3 regions of the Afipia sp. DC4300-2b1 genome follow, and region 3 is predicted to be linked to each of the others. Evidence: predicted binding sites of a transcription regulator. Region 3 holds the regulator's gene; each other region holds the start of a gene.
What was found. The regulator HrcA, encoded in region 3, represses chaperone genes, less so after heat shock. The targets are predictions, from matches to a motif close to GTTAGCACTCNCNNNNNGNGAGTGCTAAC.
Positions count from the first base shown of each region.

Region 1 (2,269 bases), 760 kb from region 3:
CAGCGCGCCCCAGCCCAGGACCTGTGTGATGCAAAGAACGATGACGGCGCGGCTGGGCCCGGAGCTAAATACCTTGGGCCCGGCCATTGCGCTTGCACTTCCCTGACGTCGCGAATTATCCGTCCGCCGGCGTCAGGCCTCTTGTCTCAGGCCCGCGGTGCGCAGCGAACATACACCATGGTTCCATAACGGCTGGAGGCATCCTTGTCGATGAAACGCGTCATCAGCACCCGTCCGTCGAACGAGACGATCTCGCGGTCCTTCTCGCCGCCGACCGGACCGGCCGGACCGATATAGTTCTTGCCGCTCTGGCTGCCTTTCAGGCGCAATTCCTGCGGCGTGGCTTCGTCCGGCAGATGCATGATGACACCGCCGGTGGCGCCTTGACCGATCACGTAGGGATTCTTGCACTGGCCCCGCGCCGCGGCTTCGGTTCGGGCACGATCTTCCGGCTTGTGGAACGAGGCGAGACCCCAGCGGCCGACAATTTCATCGGCCCGGATGGTGGCCGGCACATCGGGAGCGACGCCCGGTTCCTGCACGGTCGGCTGCGATCCGCCGCCGAAGCCGCTGAACCCACCGAAACCACCGCCACCGCAGGCACCGAGAAAGCCCGACAATAACGAAATGGCTGTCAACGTAACGATTCTGGAGCCTTTGGTACGCTCACTCACTGTGGTCATGGTGTCTCCCGGCAAGAACACTTGGCTGCCTGCCAGACCGACAGACCCGCCGTCACACTGCGTGAGCTGACCCCCGTCAATACGCAGCGTTCCCCTTTATGGTTTCCAGATCATCCTATATTGGCCTCACCAAGGCCTTAAGAGCCTTGCTTGACAGGATCGATACCAACCCATATTCCCGACCCCGTCATTAGCACTCTTGGAGCGCGATTGCTAAGGGCAAGGCTTCGTCCCCTCAAGGGGTTAGCCGAGCCCATTATCCACGGCCCGCGCCCCGCCGCACGTCAAATCTTACCTAACCAACGCCCAAAGGACATCCGATGGCCAAGACAACTTTTCGCCCGCTGCATGATCGTGTCGTCGTCAAGCGTATCGACGCCGAAGAGAAGACCAAAGGTGGCATCATCATTCCTGACAGCGCCAAGGAAAAGCCTTCGCAGGGTCAGGTCGTCGCCGTCGGCCCCGGTGGCCGCGACGAAGCCGGCAAATTGATCCCGATCGATCTGAAGGCCGGCGATACGGTGCTGTTCGGCAAGTGGTCCGGCACCGAAGTGAAGCTCGACGGTGAGGAACTCCTCATCATGAAAGAGTCCGACATCATGGGCGTGCTGAAGTAACGCACGTTTGCACGCTGTCATGGCCGGGCGTAGCCGTTCGAAGAACGGCGTTCTGGAAAACGCCTATGTCCCGGCCATCCCGACAAGATGAGCACCGCGCCTGATTGACCGGGATCACCCGGACAACCCCGGTGATGACATCATTCGACATCTCAATTTGGAGGAATCCCCATGGCTGCCAAGGACGTAAAATTTTCCGGAGACGCGCGCGACCGCATGCTGCGCGGCGTCGATACCCTCGCCAACGCCGTCAAGGTGACGCTGGGCCCGAAGGGCCGCAACGTCGTGATCGACAAGAGCTTCGGCGCACCGCGCATCACCAAGGACGGCGTCACCGTCGCCAAGGAAATCGAGCTTGAGGACAAGTTCGAGAACATGGGCGCGCAGATGCTGCGCGAAGTCGCCAGCAAGACCAACGACACCGCAGGCGACGGCACCACCACCGCCACCGTGCTCGCCCAGGCGATCGTCCGTGAAGGCGCCAAGTCGGTTGCCGCCGGCATGAACCCAATGGATCTGAAGCGCGGCATCGACATCGCCGTGACTGCAGTCGTGAAGGACATCGAGAAGCGCGCCAAGCCGGTCGCCTCCTCCGCCGAGATCGCGCAGGTCGGCACCATTTCGGCCAACGGCGACTCCACCATCGGCTCGATGATCGCCAAGGCGATGCAGAAGGTCGGCAACGAGGGCGTCATCACGGTTGAAGAAGCCAAGTCGCTCGACACCGAAGTCGACATCGTCGAGGGCATGCAGTTCGACCGCGGCTATCTCTCGCCGTACTTCGTGACCAACCCCGAGAAGATGACCGCCGAACTGGAAGACGCTTACGTGCTGCTGCACGAGAAGAAGCTGTCCGGCCTCCAGGCCATGCTGCCCGTGCTCGAAGCCGTGGTGCAGACCGGCAAGCCGCTGCTGATCGTCGCCGAAGACATCGAAGGCGAAGCTCTCGCAACACTGGTGGTCAACCGT
Region 1 is NZ_JAFCSX010000001.1:383,156-385,424, forward strand. Features, by position in the region: gene ACP7AL_RS01930 (MFS transporter) at 1-87, opposite strand, end outside; gene ACP7AL_RS01935 (hypothetical protein) at 147-683, opposite strand; gene groES (co-chaperone GroES) at 1,004-1,300, shown strand; gene groL (chaperonin GroEL) at 1,472-2,269, shown strand, end outside.
Region 1: a site for HrcA is predicted at 873-901, ahead of groES (co-chaperone GroES). Genes of this name have one in related genera too.

Region 2 (2,269 bases), on a different contig from region 3:
GTCAGGATCGCGATATCCTGCAGCATGGCCTTGCGGCGGTCGCCGAAGCCCGGAGCCTTCACAGCGGCAACCTTGAGGCCGCCGCGGAGACGGTTGACGACGAGGGTGGCGAGAGCTTCGCCTTCGACGTCTTCAGCAACGATGACGAGCGGCTTGCCGGTCTGCACGACGGCTTCCAGCAGCGGAAGCAGTTCGTTCAGCGAGGAGAGCTTCTTCTCGTTGATGAGGATGTAGGCGTCGTCGAATTCAACGCGCATCTTGTCGGCGTTGGTGACGAAGTAGGGGGAGATGTAGCCGCGGTCGAACTGCATGCCTTCGACGACATCGAGTTCGGTGTCGAGCGACTTGGCTTCCTCAACGGTGATGACGCCTTCGTTGCCGACCTTCGCCATGGCCTTCGCGAGGAAATCGCCGATTTCCTTGTCGCCGTTGGCCGAGATGGTGCCGACCTGGGCGATCTCGTCGTTCGAGGTGACCTTCTTGGAGTTCTTGACGAGGTCTGCAACGACCGCTTCGACCGCGAGGTCGATGCCGCGCTTCAGATCCATCGGGTTCATGCCGGCGGCAACAGCCTTGGCGCCTTCCTTCACGATGGCCTGGGCCAGAACGGTCGCGGTGGTGGTGCCGTCGCCGGCAGCGTCTGCCGACTTCGAGGCCACTTCACGGACCATCTGCGCGCCCATGTTCTCGAACTTGTCTTCAAGCTCGATGTCCTTGGCGACGGTGACGCCGTCCTTGGTAATACGCGGAGCGCCGAACGACTTGTCGAGGACGACGTTGCGGCCCTTCGGACCGAGCGTCACCTTCACGGCGTTGGCGAGGATGTCGACGCCCTTGAGCATCTTGTCACGGGCTTCGACGCCGAATTTGACTTCTTTGGCGGACATGTTGGGTTTCCTTGAGTGTCAGGACAAGTTGGAATTCTGGGTGGGAGAGGGCGCTCTTAAGCGGCCTTCTTCTTGGCGCTGCCATCGGTGATGACGCCCATGATGTCGCTTTCCTTCATGATCAGCACTTCCTGGCCGTCGATCTTGACCTCGGTGCCGGACCACTTGCCGAAAAGGACGATGTCGCCGACGTTCAGGTCGATCGGGATCAACTTGCCGGCCTCGTCGCGGCCGCCCGGACCGACCGACAGGATCTCGCCCTGGGAAGGCTTTTCCTTCGCGCTGTCCGGAATGATGATACCGCCTTTGGTCTTCTCTTCGGCGTCGATGCGCTTGACCACGACGCGGTCGTGAAGCGGACGGAATTTCATGCAGTCCTCCTAATAGCTTGATAAGGCTAAGTTTTTTCAAATGTTAGCAGTCATGGTAGGCGAGTGCTACCGCAACTGACACGGACATAGGCCGATGGCGGGTGCCGGGCAAGGGTCTTTAGCAGAAAAATTGGCACTCTGATTTGACGGCTGCCAATTTTTGCTCAAGCGTTAACGCGGAGCCGGCCCCTCGTTTCCGGGCGATTGGGGCGGAGGCGGAGGTGTCCCGGTCTGCCGCCTGCGCTTGCTCACAATGTCCAGCTCCGGCCGGGGCGCGACCTCGGCGGGCATCGGCTTGTCGTTTTTCCAGGCCATGGCGCGGGCGGCCTGCAAGGACAGGAAACCAAAGGTGCGCACCGCCGCCCACATGATCCATCGGGTGAAGAAACCGACGCCGGAGACTTGCATCGCCTCATAAAAGATCGCGTCGGCGCGCTGCCTGGTCGGCGCCTCCGGGTGCGGCTCGGTGCCGGGGCGTAGCTCGTTGTAAAGATAGTCATGGACCACAGCGGCCCGGCTGTAGCGGCCCCACGTCGGCAGGAATGACTGGAAGAGACGCGGGATCGATGCGCCGTCGGTCTCGAACAGCTTGTGCACCTCGATCACGTGGCCGGAGTTCTCGTCGCCGACCTCATAGACCAGCGGCTGTTCAAGCCGCCACGTCCGGCAATCGACGTCCAGCTGCGTGATGGTGAGTTCGCCGGTGAAACGGCTCATGGCCCCGCTCCATATTTACGGGATGCGAGAGTCGCACGGGCGCGGCGAACTGTCAGCAGCAACCTTGTCAGCAGTCGCGGTGAGGTGCTGCTAATGCATTGAAAGATAACACTTTATTTAACATTTGAGCTTGTGATGAAGCTTCGTATTGGGTCAGATTCTCAGACAGCGCGTTTGTTCGCGACGTGGAATCCGGTTCGCGACTTGCGCGCTCAACAGAGAGTGGGTGCGAGCGCGTTCGACAAAACCGGTTGCCACTGTTTGCCGATCGCCTCCACCAAGGAGGTACTGATG
Region 2 is NZ_JAFCSX010000002.1:611,111-613,379, forward strand. Features, by position in the region: gene groL (chaperonin GroEL) at 1-887, opposite strand, end outside; gene ACP7AL_RS09610 (co-chaperone GroES) at 944-1,258, opposite strand; gene ACP7AL_RS09615 (DUF1353 domain-containing protein) at 1,430-1,975, opposite strand; gene ACP7AL_RS09620 (usg protein) at 2,267-2,269, shown strand, end outside.
Region 2: a site for HrcA is predicted at 1,301-1,329, ahead of ACP7AL_RS09610 (co-chaperone GroES). Genes of this name have one in related genera too.

Region 3 (2,269 bases):
TTTTCGGCGGTGCCCTGGACTTCGATAATGCGGCCGTCGCCGGTCATCACGAAGTTCGCGTCAGTGTCGGCCTCGGAGTCTTCGGCGTAATCAAGGTCGAGCACCGGCGTGCCGTTGTAGATGCCGCAGGAAATCGCGGCGACGTTGTCGCGCAGCACGTTGTCGTTCTTGAGCATGTTGCGCGCCTTCATCCATTGCAGGCAATCCGCCAGCGCGACCCATGCGCCGGTGATCGAAGCAGTGCGTGTGCCGCCGTCAGCCTGAATGACATCGCAGTCCACGGTGATCTGGCGTTCGCCCAGCGCAACAAGGTCGACGGTGGTGCGCAGCGATCGGCCGATCAGGCGCTGGATCTCGACGGTGCGGCCGCTTTGCTTTCCGGCAGCCGATTCACGGCGCATGCGCTCATGGGTGGCACGCGGCAGCATGCCGTATTCGGCGGTGACCCATCCGCGGCCCTGTCCCTTGAGCCAGGGCGGCAGGCGATCTTCCAGCGTGGCGGTGACCAGCACATGGGTGTCGCCGAATTTTACCATGCAGGAACCTTCGGCGTATTTGACCACGCCGCGTTCCAGCGTGACGGGGCGCAGTTCGTCGGGCGCGCGACGGCTCGGCCGCATGAAAAACCTCCTGATATTCCGGAAAATCCTGATTTGGCGCTGCTTTTAGGGGGTTGGGACCGCAGCGGCAAGGGAAGATAAGGATGTTCGCAGAATGCGGCTTGTCATCGTCCTGCGGCATGGACAATTGTAGCAGGAACAACCCGTTTGGAGCCCGATTTTGGCCCACCATGACCCGATAGGCCATCTGATCACGCCGAACGCCGGACTGGCGCAGCTCAACGAGCGGTCGCGGGATATCTTCCGCCAGATCGTCGAGAGCTATCTGGCCACTGGCGAGCCGGTGGGTTCACGCAACATCTCGCGCCTTATCACGATGCCGCTTTCCCCGGCCTCGGTGCGCAACGTGATGTCGGATCTCGAGCAGTTGGGGCTGATCTACGCGCCGCACACCTCCGCGGGCCGGCTGCCGACCGAACTCGGCCTGCGCTTTTTCGTCGATGCGCTGATGCAGGTCGGCGATCTGACCGAGCCGGAGCGGCAGTCGATCGAAAGCCAGCTTAAATCCGTCGGCGGAGCAACGTCAGTCGAAGCCGCGCTGAGCGAAGCGCTGACACGGCTGTCGGGTCTGACCCGCGCAGCCGCCGTGGTCCTTACGCAGAAGTCGAATGTGCGGCTCAAGCATATCGAATTCGTGCGGCTGGAACCGACGCAGGCGCTGGTCGTGCTGGTGGCCGAAGACGGCCAGGTCGAAAATCGCGTGCTGACGCTGCAGCCGGGCGTGCCGTCGTCGGCGCTGACCGAAGCCTCGAATTTTCTCAACGCCAGGATTCGCGGGCGCACACTGGCGGAGGCGCGCAGCGAACTCGAAGCCGCGCTGACGGCGGGACGCAGCGAGCTCGATCAACTCACGCAGAAGGTGATCGCGGCGGGTATTGCGAGCTGGTCCGGCGGCGCCAGCGATGAGCGGCAACTGATCGTTCGCGGTCACGCCAATCTGCTGGAAGATCTTCACGCGATGGAGGATCTCGAGCGGGTGCGGCTGCTGTTCGACGATCTTGAAGCCAAGAAAGGCGTGATCGATCTGCTTGGCCGCGCGGAACGCGCCGACGGTGTGCGCATTTTCATCGGCTCCGAGAACAAGCTGTTCTCACTGTCCGGTTCCTCGACCATCATCGCGCCCTATCGCGATGGCGCGGGTCATATCGTCGGCGTGCTCGGCGTCATCGGCCCGACCCGGCTGAACTATGCGCGGGTCATCCCGACAGTCGATTACGCCGCCCGGATCGTCAGCCAGCTGATCGGCAAATAGTGCGTTTGCGCTTGATTTTCCGCCTCTAAAGCACGATATGCGGGCTAACAATCCCACATGACGACGACGATTTGCTGAAAAGGGTAAGCAATGGCCAATTCCAATGGGCAAAAGGAACCGCAGGACGCGTCGGCGCCGGAACCGGCGAACGACAAGGAGCCCGTGGTCTCAAAGCCGTACGTGATGCCCGACGATCCCGAGGAGGGTTCGGTCGAAGCGCTCACCAAGGAGGTGGCCGAGGCCAAGGACCGGATGCTGCGCACGCTCGCGGAGATGGAAAATCTGCGCAAGCGGACCCAGCGTGAAGTCGCCGACGCGCGGACCTATGGCATCACGGCTTTCGCGCGCGACGTGCTCGACATCGCCGACAATCTGCAGCGCGCGCTGGATGCCGTGC
Region 3 is NZ_JAFCSX010000001.1:1,143,567-1,145,835, reverse strand. Features, by position in the region: gene rph (ribonuclease PH) at 1-620, opposite strand, end outside; gene hrcA (heat-inducible transcriptional repressor HrcA) at 781-1,872, shown strand; gene grpE (nucleotide exchange factor GrpE) at 1,963-2,269, shown strand, end outside.